DNA from 2 places in the Burkholderia latens genome. Region 1 is predicted to be linked to the other one. Evidence: riboswitches for the same ligand, from Rfam matches in the RefSeq annotation. Region 1 holds a riboswitch; the other holds the start of a gene.
The links. A riboswitch is a leader RNA that binds a small molecule or an ion and turns the genes downstream of it on or off. The one in region 1 is predicted to bind cobalamin.

Region 1 (7,691 bases):
CGCGGCAACGTCCGGTTCGGCGAACGTGACGGCGGGGGGCAAGTCGGCGAGCGCCGTCCCGGCGAGCACATCTGCCGCGCGCTCGAGCCGCGCATCGAGGTCGGCGATGTCGGCCGGCTGGTGCAGGCCGAGATGCCGTTCCGGCAGCGCGATCCCCGCATCGGCCGGCACGTGCCCGAGCCAGCGCAAGTCGCCGGGTAACGCCTGCTGCAACAGCTGCGCATGCCGCGGCGAGCCGACGCGGTTCGCCAGCACGCCGTGAAACGGCAGGCCCGGCCGGAACCGCGCAAGCCCGAACGCGATCGCCGCGAACGTCTGCGCCATCGCCTTCGCGGAAATGACCGCGACGACCGGCACGCCGAATGCGACCGCGAGGTCGGCGCTGCTCGGCGTGCCGTCGAACAGCCCCATCACGCCTTCGATCAGGATCAGGTCCGCGTCGTATGCGGCGTCGGCAAGGAGCGAGCGGCAGCCGGCTTCACCGACCATTCCGAGATCGAGCGCATGCACGGGCGCGCCGCTTGCGCGTTCGAGCAGCATCGGATCGAGAAAGTCCGGCCCGGTCTTGAACACGCGCACGCGGCGGCCGAGCCGGCGGTGCAGCCGCGCGAGGCCGGCCGTGACCGACGTCTTGCCCTGGCCGGACGCGGGCGCGCTCACGAACAGCGCGGGGCAGGCCGGCATCGGTCAGAACTCCACGCCGGGCTGTGCTTTCACGCCTTGTTCCTTGTACGGATGCTTGACGAGCCGCATCTCGGTGACGAGGTCGGCCGCGTCGATCAGCGCATCGGGCGCATGCCTGCCGGTGACGACGACGTGCACCGACGCCGGTCTCGCGACCAGCGTCGCGAGCACTTCGTCGAGCGGCAGATATTCATACTTCAGCACGGTGTTCAGCTCGTCGAGGATCACCATCCGGTACTCGCCGCTTTCGATCATCCGGCGCGCCTCGTCCCAGCCCTTGCGCGCGGTCGCGATGTCGGCGTCGCGGTTCTGCGTATTCCACGTGTAGCCGTCGCCCATCGTCACGAAGTCGCATTGCGCAAGCGCGCCGAGGAAGTCACGCTCGGACGTGTGCAGCGCGCCCTTGATGAACTGCACGACGCCGAGGCGCATCCCGTGGCCGAGCACGCGCACGGCCATCCCGAACGCGGCCGTGCTCTTGCCCTTGCCGTTGCCGGTGTTGACGATCAGCAGGCCCTTTTCCTGAGTGGCGGCCGCCTGTTTTTTTTCATGGCCGGCGCGGCGGCGCTCGGTCATCCGCTGATGGGATTCGGCATCGGTCTTCATCGGAGTCGTCCTGTCGAAAGCGAAACAAAAGTTCAGAGCGGGCCGGCGAGCGCGACCGTCACGCCGCCCACGATGGATTTGGGGCCGAGCAGCCGGCCGGCCGGCGCCGCGAGCTGCGCGCACGGCTCGGCCACGCCGGTCACGCCGAAGCGCGCAACGGCGGCGGCCGACGGGCGGCTCAACGCGGGTGACGCGCACAGCGCGAGCTGCGCCGCGTCGAATGCGACGAGCGGCCAGCCGCGCCGCGCGCACAGCGTGCGCAGCGCCCGGGCGCGCGCCTTGTCGGCGAGTGTCGCGACGATGGCCGGCTCGACGTCCGGATGCTGCGCGAGCGCCGCGCGAATCGCGGCATCGAGTTGCGCGGCACTCGCGTTCGCGCGGAAACCGATGCCGAGCGCGACGCGCATCATGCACGCGCGCCGAGCGCGGCGCGCACGGCCGGCTCGTCGGCGAGCGCGGCAACGCGGCCGATCACGACGATCGCGGGCGACCCGATGCCGGTCGCACTCACGCGTTCGACGATCGTATCGAGCGTCGCGAGCACGTGCCGCTGCCCGTCGCGCGTCGCATTCTCGATCGCCGCGCACGGCGTGTCGCCGGCGATGCCGCCGTCGCGCAGCGCCGCCGCGATCGCGTCGAGGCGACGAATGCCCATGTAGATCACGATCGTCATTCGCGTCGCGGCGAGCGCGCGCCAATCGGGTTCGTCGGCGCCCGCACCGTGCCCCGTGACGAAGATCACGCCCTGGGCGTCGCCGCGATGCGTGACCGGAATGCCGAGCGCGGCCGGTGCGGCGATACCGGCCGTGATGCCGTTTACGACCTCGACCGGGTAACCGGCGGCACCGAGCGCGAGCAATTCTTCGCCGCCGCGGCCGAACACGAACGGGTCGCCGCCCTTGAGCCGCGCGACGCTGCGGCCCGCGCGCAGGTGCGCGAGCATCGCGGCGACGATCGCGTCTTGCGGCGTCGACGCATGACCGCCGCGCTTGCCGACGTGTTCGATGCGCGCGTCGGCGCGCGCGTGGCGCAATAAGTCGGGGTTCACGAGATCGTCGACCAGCAGCACGTCGGCCGCGGCGATCGCGCGCACGGCCTTCAGCGTGAGCAGATCGGCGTCGCCGGGGCCGGCGCCCACAAGCCACGCGCGGCTCATCGGGCGCGGCACGGCGCGCACCGTGCGGTAGCGGTGGGAACGGGACAGCGAGCGGCACATCGGCGGCCGGCGGGCAGGCAGGGCATGGCGGATCGGCGAAACCCGCGCACGCGCGGGCGGAATGCGCACCCTGTCCGTCCCTCGCGGACAGGGCGTTCGGCGCGCCGTTGGCGCGCCCCTTGCGTCGGCCGGTATCCGGGCTGGCCGCTTGCCAGGCCGCAGCCTTCCCGCCCCGGAGGGCAGTGGCATCGCGGGCGGCCTGGGCGCGTGCGGGGGAACCGCGGCGCGCGGGCGGCGTACCGTTGCGGGGACAGCACAGGCCGGGCGGCTTTCCGCCTCCTGTTTCCCGTTTAACTGCGCTCGCCGGAGGGCGGGCGCGAGCACCGAACGCGGCGCATACGATAGCACAGCGTCCGGCCCGCGCGAACCGCCGCGCGGGCGTCGCAGCCGGCCCGCGGCGCGGCGGGCTGCCATGCCGGGCGCCGCGCCGGCGCCCGATGCGCCTTGACGCTCCCCGCACCGCCGCCTACACTCGCACGCGTTTTGGTGCTCGCGCGTGCCGCTCCGGCGTGCGCAGTTAAACGGGAAACAGGGAGCCTGCCTGCACCGCAGTCGAGCCAACCTGTGCTGCCCCCGCAACGGTAAGCGAACGCGTCGCGCGCAGCGCGACGCAGCGCCGCTTCGCCGCATGCCTGCCGCATGCGGACGACCGCCACTGGATGCCGCGCATCCGGGAAGGCGAAGCGGCGTGTTCGTCAGCCCGGATACCGGCCAGGACGTTGGGTTCAGCGCCGCGGGGAGGCGGCGCATCGTCCACGGCCGCAGTACGCCCAGACGTCCGAACGTTTCCCGCTTCGTCCGCCGATCCGCCAGCAGCATGCATGCGCGGGCCGGCGCGGCGAGCGGCAGGCGGCGCGGGCAGGGCACGCGGCAGCCGTGTTGGCATTCACCATGTCGACCGTTCGCAAAGGAGCATCATGCTCGACTCGTTCTTCCGCCTGTTCAACGACAGCCCGTCCGGGCTGCGCGGCAAAATCGTCGCGATCTACGCGCTGCTCGCGACGTTCAACGTCGCCGCGTGGATCTGGGCCTTCGTCGCGTTTCGCGACCAGCCCGTGCTGCTGGGCACCGCGCTGCTCGCGTACGTGTTCGGGCTGCGCCACGCGGTCGATGCCGACCATATCGCCGCGATCGACAACGTTACGCGCAAGCTGATGCAGGAAGGCCGCAGCCCGCTCGGCGCGGGCCTGTTCTTCTCGCTCGGCCACTCGACCGTGGTGATCGTGATGTCGGTGGCGGTTGCGCTGACTGCGGCGTCGCTTGCGCGCTTCGAAAGCATGAAGACCTGGGGCGGCGTGATCAGCACGAGCGTGTCGGCATTCTTCCTGCTGGTGCTCGCGGCCGCAAACCTGCTGATCCTGATCTCCGTGTACCGGACGTTTCGCGCGGCCCGCCGCGGCGAGGCGATCGTCGATGCCGATCTCGACATGATGATGAACCGGCGCGGGGTGCTCGCGCGCCTGTTCCGGCCGCTGTTTCGCCTCGTGTCGCGCAGCTGGCACCTGTATCCGGTCGGCTTCCTGTTCGGCTTCGGCTTCGATACCGCGACCGAAATCGCGCTGTTCGGCATTTCGGCGACGCAGGTGCAGGGCGGCATGTCGTTCTGGTCGGTGATGGCGCTGCCGGCGCTGTTCACCGCGGGCATGACGCTCGTCGACACGACGGACGGCATCCTGATGATGGGCGCGTATCGCTGGGCGTATGTGCGGCCGATCCGCAAGATCTACTACAACATGACGATCACGTTCGTGTCGGTGCTGGTCGCCGCGCTGATCGGCGGCATCGAAGTGCTCGCGCTGCTCGCCGACAAGCTGTCGCTGGAAGGCCCGATATGGGCGTTCTCCACGATGGTCGCATCGCATTTCGGGATGCTCGGCTACGTCGTGATCGGCCTGTTCGTCGCGTGCTGGATCGTGTCGGCCGCGATCTACCGGCTCAAACGCTACGACGAGATCGACGTGACGCTCTCGGCCTGACTCCCTCATTCGACCCAGGATCTACCATGACCCTACGCAAGCTTCCCGTCACGATCGTCACGGGCTTTCTCGGCAGCGGCAAGACCACGCTGATGCGGCACATCCTCCAGCACGCGCAAGGCCGCCGTATCGCGGTGATCGTCAACGAATTCGGCGAACTCGGCATCGACGGCGAAATCCTCAAGGGCTGCGGCATCGGCTGCGACGACGCCGCGGGCGCGGACGGCGCGCAGGTGGAAGCGTCGGGGCAGCTGTACGAACTCGCAAACGGCTGCCTGTGCTGCACCGTGCAGGAAGAGTTCTATCCGGTGATGGAAGCGCTCGTCGAGCGCCGCGCCGACATCGATCACGTGCTGATCGAGACGTCGGGCCTCGCGCTGCCGAAGCCGCTCGTGCAGGCGTTCAACTGGCCGACGATCCGCAACAGCTTCACGGTCGACGCGGTCGTGACCGTCGTGGACGGGCCGGCCGCCGCGAGCGGCCAGTTCGCGGAGAATCCGCAGGCCGTCGACGCGCAGCGTCGCGCCGATCCGAACCTCGACCATGAATCGCCGCTGCACGAGCTGTTCGCGGATCAGCTGTCGTCCGCCGATCTCGTGATCGTGAACAAGGCGGACCTCGTCGCCGACGCGCAATTCGCCGACATCGAAGCGGCGATCCGCGACGAGATCCCGCCGCAAGTGAAGATCGTGCGCGCGACGCGCGGCGAACTGGATCTGGCGATGCTGCTCGGTCTCGAATCGGCGTCGGAGGAAACGATTCACCTGCGCCACGACCATCACGGCTCGGCCGACGACGGCGATCACGACCATCATCACGACGATTTCGATTCGGTCGTGGTGTCGGGCGACGCAGGCTCGCGCGATGCGACGATCGCGGCGCTCCGGCATGTGGTCGAGACGCACACGATCTACCGTGCGAAAGGCTTCGCCGCGCTGCCCGATGCGCCGATGCGGCTCGTGATCCAGGGCGTCGGCCGCCGCTTCGACAGCTATTTCGATCGCCGCTGGCAAGACGGCGAACCGCGCGCGAGCCGCTTCGTGCTGATCGGCGAAGATCTCGACGCCGCCGCGTTGCAGCGAGCGTTCGACGCCGCGTGCGCGGCGCAAACGCAGCAGGCGTGACGCACGATGCACCTGCTGCGCACCACGCCGGGCGGCTTCGTCGACGATACGCAGGGCGTCGTGCGGATCGACCAGCAGCCGGCCGACATCGTGATCCTGAGCTCGGCCGACACGACGCTGTCGCTGCTCGCGAGCATCGTGCCGAAGCTGCCGCGAGGGTTCCCGAGCGTGCGGCTCGCGAACGTCACGTTTCTGCGGCAGCCGGCGTCGGTCGACTTCTACGTCGACGACGTGCTGCGTCACGCGAAGACGGTCGTCATCGATCATCTTGGCGGCGAAGCGTACTGGCCGTACGGGATCGAACAGGCGGTGTCGCTCGCGTCGCAACGCAGGCAGCAACTCGCGATGTTCTCGGGCGATCTGCAGGAGGATCCGAACCTCGTCGCGAAGAGCACGGTCGCGCCGCAGTTGTGCCGGCTGTGGTGGCGCTACCTGCGCGAAGGCGGGATGCACAACGCGGAAGCGCTGCTGCGAAGCATCGCGTTCCATACGCTCGGCTTCGGCGACGAACCCGAGCCGCCGCGGCCGCTGCCGGCCGCCGCGCTCTATCACCCGGCGCGCGACCCGGCTAGCGTCGAGGACTGGCGCGCACGCTGGACGCCCGGCGCGCCCGTCGTCGCAATCGTGTTCTATCGCGCGCACTGGCAGGCCGCGAATACGGCCGTGTTCGACGCGCTGGCCGATGCACTCGTGCACGAGGGACTGAATCCGCTGCCGATCGCCGTCACGTCGCTGAAGGACGCGGTGAGCCGAGAAGTCATCGCGCAGCTGTGCGACACGCAGCGCGTCGCGCTCGTGCTGAACACCACGGCGTTCGCGGCCGGAGCGATCGACAGCCCCGAGCCTGACGTGCTCGCGGGCGACGCGCCGGTGCTTCAGGTGATCCTGTCCGGCGGCAATCGCGATGCATGGGTGGCCGACAACCAGGGGCTGCATGCGCGCGACATCGCGATGCATATCGCGCTGCCGGAAGTCGACGGGCGCATCGTCACGCGCGCGGTGAGTTTCAAGGGGCTCGCCTATCGCTGCCCGCACACCGAAGTCGACGTCGTGCGCTATCAGCCGGACGCCGAGCGGATTGCGTTCGTCGCGGCGCTCGCGCGCGGCTGGTGCAGGTTGCGTACGCTCGACAATGCCGACAAGCGGATCGCGCTGATCCTCGCGAACTATCCGCAAAGCGACGGGCGAATCGGCAACGGCGTCGGGCTCGATACGCCGGCGTCCGCGCTGCGCGTGCTCGCGGCGCTGCGCGACGCGGGCTATGCGGTGGCCGATCTGCCGGCCGACGGCGACGCGCTGATCGCGCGGCTCACCGAAGGCGTGACGAACGATCCGGCCGAGCGCGCACTGCGCCCGGCGTTCCAGAGTTTCGCGCTGACCGATTACGTCGCGCATTTCGCGCGGCTGCCGGCTGCCGTGCGCGACGCGCTGAACGCGCGCTGGGGCGCACCCGAAGCGGATCCGACACTGCGGCACGGGCGCTTTCCGATTGCCGGCTGGCGCGCGGGGAACGTGTTCGTCGGCATTCAGCCGTCGCGCTCGCGCGACGACAACGACTATGCGAGCTACCACGATGCGGAGCTGGTGCCCCCGCATGCGTATCTCGCATTCTATTTCTGGCTGCGCGATGCGTTCGGCATCGATGCGGTCATCCATCTCGGCAAGCACGGCAATCTCGAATGGCTGCCGGGCAAGAGCGTCGCGCTGTCGGACGCGTGCTGGCCCGATCTGACGCTCGGGCCGCTGCCGCATCTGTATCCGTTCATCGTCAACGATCCGGGCGAGGGCAGCCAGGCGAAGCGCCGCGCACAGGCGGTAATCGTCGACCACCTGATGCCGCCGCTCACGCGCGCGGAAAACTACGGGCCGCTGCAGGATCTCGAGCGGCAGGTCGACGAATACTATGAAGCATTGATGGTCGATGCGCGGCGCGCGAAGCTGCTGCGCAAGACGATTCTCGCGACGATCGCCGAGCATCGGTTGCACGACGAGCTGAGCGTGTCGCCGCCGCGCGATGCGGGCGACGAGGATGCGCTGCTCACGCGCGTCGACGCATGGCTGTGCGAATTGAAGGAAGCACAGATT
Region 2 (7,691 bases), on a different replicon from region 1:
CGGCATTGTCTTTGCCACGGTCATGACAAAACGTCTATACTTGGACAATTCTTCGAACCCAAACCGGTCCGCCGCGCATTGCGAGGCGCCGCTCCTCCCGCGAGGCCCCCCGATGAGCGACTACCCCGTTTTCGATGCGCTGTGCGACCTGCTGGCGACCGCCAGCGCGCGCTTCCGGGTGCTCGAGCACCCGGCCGAAGGCAAATCCGACGTGATCGCCGCGATCCGCGGCACGCGTCCCGAGCAAGGCGCGAAAGCGATGCTCTGCACGTTCAAGGACGGCGGCGACGCCACCGCGCTCGCGGTGATCCCCGGCCATCTGAAGATCGATTTCCGCAAGGTCGCCGACGCGGTGGGCCGCCGCAAGGCGACGCTCGCGCCACCGGAACTCGCGGCCGCGGTCACGGGCTGCGTGATGGGCGCCGTGCCGCCGTTCGTGTTCGACGCGAACGTGACGCTCGTCGTCGATCCCGCGCTGATCGAACTCAATGACGAAATAGCGTTCAACGCGGGCCGGCTCGATCGTTCGATCGTGCTCGATGCATCCGACTACGTGCGGATCGCGCGCCCGCTGCTGGCCGGCATCACCCGGCCGCAAGCCGTCGACGCGAACCCCACGCGCGCGCTCGAGGCCGACGCATGACCGCGCCCAGCCCGACGCCGCAATCGGAACAGGCGTCGCTGATCGAGCAGGTGCTGCGCATCGCCGAAGGCCTCGGTGCGATGCTCGCGCCGTTCACCGAGGTGGTCGTGCACGACCTGCGCACGCCCGAGCACGCGATCCTCGCGATCCACAACAACCTGTCTGGCCGAGCGATCGGCGACCCGGCGACCGAACTCGGGCTCGCGCGCATCGCCGACGACAACTTCCCGCAGGTGCTCGCGAACTACGCGAACCGCTTCGCGGACGGCCGCACCGCGAAGAGCACGTCGGTCGGGATCAAGGATTCGAGCGGCCGCTACGTGGCCGCGTTGTGCCTGAACGCGGACATCACGCTGTTCCGCGGCTTCCAGGGAATGCTGAACCAGTTCTGCAGCATCGACGGCGTGCCGGTCGCGGAAACGCTCGATCCGGCCGGCGCGGATGCGATCCGGCAACGCATCGACGCATTCGCTACGCGCCTCGCGACCACACCGCGCGAATTGAAGACCGATCAGCGCCGTGCGCTGATGCAGACGCTGAAGGCGGACGGTTTCCTCGACGTGCGCCGCGCGATGGAGATCGTGTCGCAGCATCTCGGCGTATCGCGCGCCACCGTATACAACGATGCAAAATGACGCGTGCCCTCGGGCCGCCCCGCTTACCTGTTGACTGACCTTCCGACGAGCGACTCATGCACACTCCGCCCCTCCCTACCTATGACGACGTCGCGGCCGCCGCGACACGGCTCGAAGGCCACGCGCACCGCACGCCCGTGATGACGTCGCGGACGATCGACGAAGCGCTCGGCGCGAAGGTTTTCTTCAAGTGCGAAAACCTGCAGCGCATGGGTGCGTTCAAGTTCCGCGGCGCATTCAACGCGCTGTCGCGCTTCGACGCAGCGCAGCGCCGACATGGCGTCGTCGCGTTCTCGTCGGGCAACCATGCGCAGGCGATCGCGCTGTCGGCGCGCATCCTCGGCATCCCGGCGACGATCGTGATGCCGCAGGACGCGCCGGCCGCGAAAATGGCCGCGACACGCGGCTACGGCGGCAACGTCGTCACATACGACCGCTATACCGAGGACCGCGAGCAGATCGGCCGCGAACTCGCGGAGCGGCACGGGCTCACGTTGATCCCGCCGTACGACCACCCTGACGTAATCGCGGGCCAGGGGACGGCCGCGAAGGAGTTGTTCGACGAAGCCGGTCCGCTCGACGCAGTGTTCACGCCGCTTGGCGGCGGCGGCCTGCTGTCCGGCACGGCGCTCGCGACGCGCGCGCTGTCGCCGCACGCGAAGCTGTACGGCGTCGAGCCGGAAGCCGGCAACGACGGGCAGCAATCGTTCCGGTCCGGGTCGATCGTCCACATCGACACGCCGCGCACGATCGCCGACGGCGCGCAAACGCAGCACCTCGGCAACCTGACGTTCCCGATCCTGCGCCGCGACGTCGACGACATCCTGACCGCGACCGACGCGGAACTCGTCGACTGCATGCGCTTTTTCGCAACCCGCATGAAGCTGGTCGTCGAGCCGACCGGCTGCCTGTCGTTCGCGGCCGCGCGCCGGATGAAGGACGAACTGAGAGGCAAGCGCGTGGGCATCGTGATCAGCGGCGGCAACGTCGATCTCGAGAACTTCTGCGCGCTCGTCTCGGCGCACGCATGACCGGCGCGGCGCGCCGATGACGCGATGAAGCCCGCGTCGTCCGTGCGCCGCCGCTCCTTTACGCCGCGTTAAGTTTCGCGCCCTACACTGATTGCATCATCCCGCAGTCGGTCGTGAAGAAGGAGCCATCATGAACACGCACGCGATCGTCGCCGCCGCTCTCGCGACAGCGTCCATGCCGACGTTCGCTCAACCGCATGTCGCGTCATCCGTTTTTTCCGCCGCGGCGCCGCGCGACCACGTCGAGCAGGCTGCCGGTCACTCATCCGCAGGCCTCGTGCTCGCGAAGATCGATCAGAACAATTCGCCGCCCGATCGCGGCGGCGATCCTGGGGGCCGCGCGCACGCCGGCATGCATATGTAGTGCTGCAGCCGCCGACGCGCCGTTTCATCAGACATGAAACGCGCGCTGCACGCGCAAAAGAACGGTTGTGGGAAGCGTTGCCCGCACACTGACGTTTTTTCGCACCCCGTTCCCACCGGCAATTGACGCGCGCAAGCGCTCGCCATTACGCTTGCGCGCTGATGGTTCCCGACAACGGGATTAAAAGGGAACGCAGGGAGGCCATGCCTCGAATCTGCGGCTGCCCCCGCAACTGTAAGCGGCGAATCCGCGCCACCGCACGCCACTGGGATACCGGGAAGGCAGGCGCGCATAACGACCCGCGAGCCAGGAGACCTGCCATCGACCCGAGGTCCAAGCAGCCGCACCGGGCGGGGTGTCCCGGCGCGCCAGGCACCGCCTTTGGCGGTTGCCCCCGTTGCATGGACGGCCCGACCTCAGGACCCTTCAGATGTCCATTCTTTTCGTAATCGCTTGCGCGCCGCAGGCGTTGCACCGGCGCGTCGCCCGCCCACGCGGTCGAGGCGCGCCCATGTTCGGCGCCGCGGCACCGGCGTCGCCCGGCGCGTGGCCCACGCACGATGACGACACGCGGCGCCCACGCCGTCACATTCCGCGATGATGCGCCAGCCCGCCGCGCGCGCCGCCGCGCGCCCCGCTTACGCTCGCCGTACCCGCAACACGATCACGTTTCGCTGCCTCATGAACCTTCGCCACTTTCTCGCCACGTCCGCCGCCACCGCGCTGCTGGCTCCGCTTGCCCACGCCGCCGGCGACGCGGCGCCCGCACAGCCGTCGCCGTCCGCGGACGCCCCCACCCTGCCGACGATCAGCGTGACCGACACGCGGCACCTGCCAGAGTCGTTCGATCAGCGCTATGCGACGACGCAGGTGCTCACGCGCGCCGATCTCGAGCGGCTGTCGCCGAGCGATCCGAGCATCACGCAGGCGCTGGCGACGTTGCCGGGCGTGACCGTGTCGCAGAGCGGCGGCCCGGGCTCGTCCGCGTCGGTGAGCATCCGCGGCTCGTCCGCGAGCCAGGTTGCCGTATTCATCGACGGAATCCGGATCGGCTCGCCGACCACCGGCGTCGCGCCATGGGCAGACCTGCCGACCGAAGCATTCGAGCGCGTCGAGGTGATTTCGGGGCCGGCGGCCGCATCGTTCGGCGCGAACGCGATGGGCGGCGTCGTGCAGTTGTTCACGCGCCGCGCGGCCGGCCAGCCGAACCAGACCACGGCGTCGTTCGGCGGCGGCTCGAACAAGACCTTCGACACGCAGCTGCGCACGTCGGGCACCGTGCCGTCGACCGGGCCGCTCGCCGCGCTCGGCGGGCTCACGTATGCGCTCGGCCTGCACGACTACAACACGGCCGGCATCGATTCGACGCGGCCCGTGCTGCCGTACCACGAGAACGGCCGCAACCCGTATCACGCACAGGATCTCGACGCGCGTCTCGGCTACGCGCGCGACAACTGGTCGGTGTCGACGTTCGCGCTGTATCACCGCTCCGACCTGTCGTTCGACAATGCCGGCTTTGCGAACCGCGAGCTCGATCATCAGCTGACGACCGGCATCGCGTTCCATCTCGACATCACGCCCGACACGCAGTTCGACCAGTCGTTCGGTTTTGCGAACGACCGCCAGTTCCTGTACGCGAGCGATCCGGCCATCCCGACCGACCAGATCAACTCGCAGCGCATCAGCACGTCGACGTCGCTCACGCACCAGGAGCGCGGCCTCCATCTGTTCGGCCTGCCGCTGTCGGGTGAGACGAAGCTCGCGTACGACTTTACGCGCGAACAGGCGTTCCTGCCGGTCGACGTGCCGGACGGCGTGCCGACCCGCAACGATTCCGCATTCTCGCTGCATCAATCGGCCACGCTCGGCAGCGTGACGATGTTCGTCGCGGGCCGTCACGAAATCATCGCGGGGAAAGCGGTAAACACCGGCAACGCGGCGCTTTCGTGGGCGATCACGCCGGTGTACACGGCGCGCGTGTCTTATGGCAACGCGTTCCGCCTGCCGTCATTCAACGACCTGTACTACCCCGGCTATGGCAATCCGGACCTGAATCCGGAGCGCAGCAATACGGTCGAGGCCGCGCTCGACGCGAACACCGCGTACGGCACGTTCAGCGCCGCGATCTACGACACGCGCGTGAGCAACCTGATCGCGTACAACCCCGCGACGTTCTCGCCGATCAACATCGGCCGCGCGCATATCCGCGGAATCGATCTGTCGTACAAGGGCGCGATCGGCCGTTCGACGCCCGTCAGCGTCGCGATCGGGATTCTGAATCCGCAGGACGAAACCAACGACAGCTGGTTGAGCCGCCGGCCGCGGCAGACCGTCAGCGTCAACATCGACCACACGTGGGACGAGCTGAAGCTGCACGCGCTGAGCACGGGCGCGTCGCTGACCTACGGCGGCACGACGTTCGACAACCCGGCCAACACGATGTATCTGCCGTCGTACCTGACCGTGAACCTGCGCGCGTCGTACCGGATCAACTCGCGTCTGACGGTGTCCGCGTCGCTGTCGAACCTGTTCGACCGTCAGTACATGACCGCGTACGGGTACAACACGCTCGGCCGCACCGCATTCGGCAAGGTCAGCTACACGTTCTGACGCGCGCCGCGCACGCGTCGGCGCCCGCCATCACGGGCGTCGACGCCGCACCGGTGCATCAGGCGCCCACGACGCCGCGCACGCCCGCGACCAGCTGGATCGCGCCGAACCCCGCAATCACGACGGCCGAGGCGCGCGACAGCCCGTGCATGAACGCCAGCGACATCTTCATGCGCAATGCGGCGGTCGCACTGCTCAGGCACAGCCACCACGTGGCCGACCCCACGAACACGCCGGCGACCATCAGCGCGACGGTCGGCCCGATCGTGCCGTGCTGCGGGCCCGCCAGCGGGCCAAGCGCCGCGAAGATCCCGACGAACGACAGGATCGTCATCGGGTTCGACAGCGTCAGGCCGAACGTCGTGAAGAAATCGCGCAGCACGGTGGTGCGCGCCACGTCGCGCCGTGCCGCCGCTGCCGCCGGCGCCTGTCGTGCGATGCCCGCGGCCAGCCACACGAGAAACGCACCGCCGCCGATCTTCAGCACGACGGTCAACATCGGAAACGCCGTGACGATGCCCGCGACGCCGAGCGCGCCGAGCAGCCCGTAGATCGCGTCGGCGCACGCGGCGCCGATGCCGGTCGCAAAGCCCGCCTGGAAACCGCGGCTCAGGCTGCGCTGGATGCACAGCATGCCGATCGGCCCGACCGGTAATGCGATCGACAACCCGATCACGACGGACTTGATGAACAGCATGGCCGGCTCCTCGCGACATGCAATGACTCGAACCGTTATCGTAGGGAAAGTCCGGTCGCCGCTGAACGCGGTTTTTAAGGAAAAATGGCCGCTTCACCTTAAAAGCTCCGCCACGATGGACGAACTCGACTGGAAGATACTCGCGCAATTGCAGACCAACGGCCGCATCAGCTATACGGAACTGGCACGCCAGGTCCACCTGTCGGTGCCGGCGGTGACGGAGCGTGTGAAGCGTCTCGAAGCGGCCGGCGTGATCGACGGCTACACGGCGCGCGTCAATCCGGCCGCGGCCGGCTACCCGGTGAGCGCGCTGATCGGCATCACGGTGCCGCAACCGGCGAAGGCCAAATTCCTGAAACTGCTGGAAACGATCCCCGAAGTGGTCGAGTGCCATCACGTGACCGGCGCGGATTCGTACGTGATGCGCTTCGTCGCCGTCAGCATGACGCATCTGGAGCAACTGATCGAACGCATCAACCTGTACGGCGAAACGCGCACGTCGATCGTCATGTCGACGCCGCTTCCCGCGCGCGGGCTCGTGCGTCCGGCCGCGGCGGGCAAAGCATCGCGGGCGTGACAGGACGCCCCGCTCTGCGCGATGCTGTGCAATGCGCACCTTGCACGAACCGGATACCCTTGCCATGCCAGTCATCGGACTCAATCATTACAACCTGCGCGCGGACCGGGCGACGCTCGACACGCTGCGCGATTTCTACGTGGATGTCGTCGGCCTTGAACCCGGCTATCGGCCGCCGTTCCAGAGCGCGGGCTACTGGCTGTATGCGGGCGAGCACGCCATTCTGCATCTGTCGGAAGCGCGGCCCGGCGAGGTGCGGACGTCGCACGCGGTCAATACGTTCGACCATATGGCGTTTTCATGCGAAAACGCGGCGGCGATGGAACGGCGGCTCGCCGACGCGCGGGTCCGGTACTCGCGCACCTACGTGCCGCTCACGCGACAGCTCCAGCTCTTTTTCACCGACCCGGCCGGGAATGGTATCGAGTTGAATTTTGCGCGGCCGGAAGACATTTCCGGCGACGATGCGGGTTAGCGCCGCCGCCTCGCGTATATCGGTCGCGGTCACATGCCGCGCTTGCGCGGGCCGCAGGACGGCCCGCGAATATCGCGGCGGCCGGCCCGAGCCGAAGCGATGCCGCCGTATGCGGCGACTCGACTCCGCGTGCACACGCACGGCGGCCGCGACGCCGATCGAATCACCGTTGCTTCACGAGCTTCACGATCGTCAGCGCGCCGTTCACGCGCTCGATCCGCACCTTGACCTTGTCACCCGCATGCAGCGACTCGATCATCGCCGGGTCGCCGGCCTTGAACGTCATCGTCATCGGCCCCATGCCGACGTTCGCGAGCGGACCGTGTTTCAGCGTCAGCGTCCGCTGCACCGCATCGATCCGTTTGACTTCCGCATCGGTCAACGCAGCATCGGGCGCCGATGCCTTCATGTCGCCCATGTTCATGTCGGACATGCCGCCGGCCGCGCGCACAGGCATGGCCAGCGCAACGGCCATCATGCCGAGCACGGCGACAGCAACGCAGCGAATCTTCATGGAGTCATCCCGACCTGGCAATGACGAACGCGATCGTCAAACCAGCAACGTCGCGATCGCCCACACAATCAGCACGCTGCCCAGCGCACGGCCGACCTGCTCGCCGCCAGGCAGCACTTTTTCGACGAGCACGATAAGCGATAAC

Region 2: another riboswitch for cobalamin. It lies ahead of WK25_RS24825 (TonB-dependent receptor domain-containing protein); the one in region 1 lies ahead of WK25_RS08145 (HoxN/HupN/NixA family nickel/cobalt transporter).

What each region holds. Positions count from the first base shown of each region.
Region 1 is NZ_CP013435.1:1,743,631-1,751,321, forward strand. Features, by position in the region: gene WK25_RS08125 (cobyrinate a,c-diamide synthase) at 1-684, opposite strand, end outside; gene cobO (cob(I)yrinic acid a,c-diamide adenosyltransferase) at 688-1,290, opposite strand; gene WK25_RS08135 (cobalamin biosynthesis protein) at 1,323-1,700, opposite strand; gene cobA (uroporphyrinogen-III C-methyltransferase) at 1,697-2,446, opposite strand; cobalamin riboswitch at 2,636-2,800, opposite strand; cobalamin riboswitch at 2,974-3,237, shown strand; gene WK25_RS08145 (HoxN/HupN/NixA family nickel/cobalt transporter) at 3,424-4,482, shown strand; gene cobW (cobalamin biosynthesis protein CobW) at 4,509-5,606, shown strand; gene cobN (cobaltochelatase subunit CobN) at 5,613-7,691, shown strand, end outside.
Region 2 is NZ_CP013438.1:1,234,483-1,242,173, forward strand. Features, by position in the region: gene WK25_RS24805 (YbaK/prolyl-tRNA synthetase associated domain-containing protein) at 113-643, shown strand; gene WK25_RS24810 (helix-turn-helix transcriptional regulator) at 640-1,278, shown strand; gene WK25_RS24815 (threo-3-hydroxy-L-aspartate ammonia-lyase) at 1,335-2,309, shown strand; gene WK25_RS24820 (hypothetical protein) at 2,440-2,673, shown strand; cobalamin riboswitch at 2,819-3,011, shown strand; gene WK25_RS24825 (TonB-dependent receptor domain-containing protein) at 3,355-5,283, shown strand; gene WK25_RS24830 (LysE family translocator) at 5,342-5,980, opposite strand; gene WK25_RS24835 (Lrp/AsnC family transcriptional regulator) at 6,096-6,557, shown strand; gene WK25_RS24840 (VOC family protein) at 6,622-7,032, shown strand; gene WK25_RS24845 (copper-binding protein) at 7,196-7,546, opposite strand; gene WK25_RS24850 (DUF2182 domain-containing protein) at 7,583-7,691, opposite strand, start outside.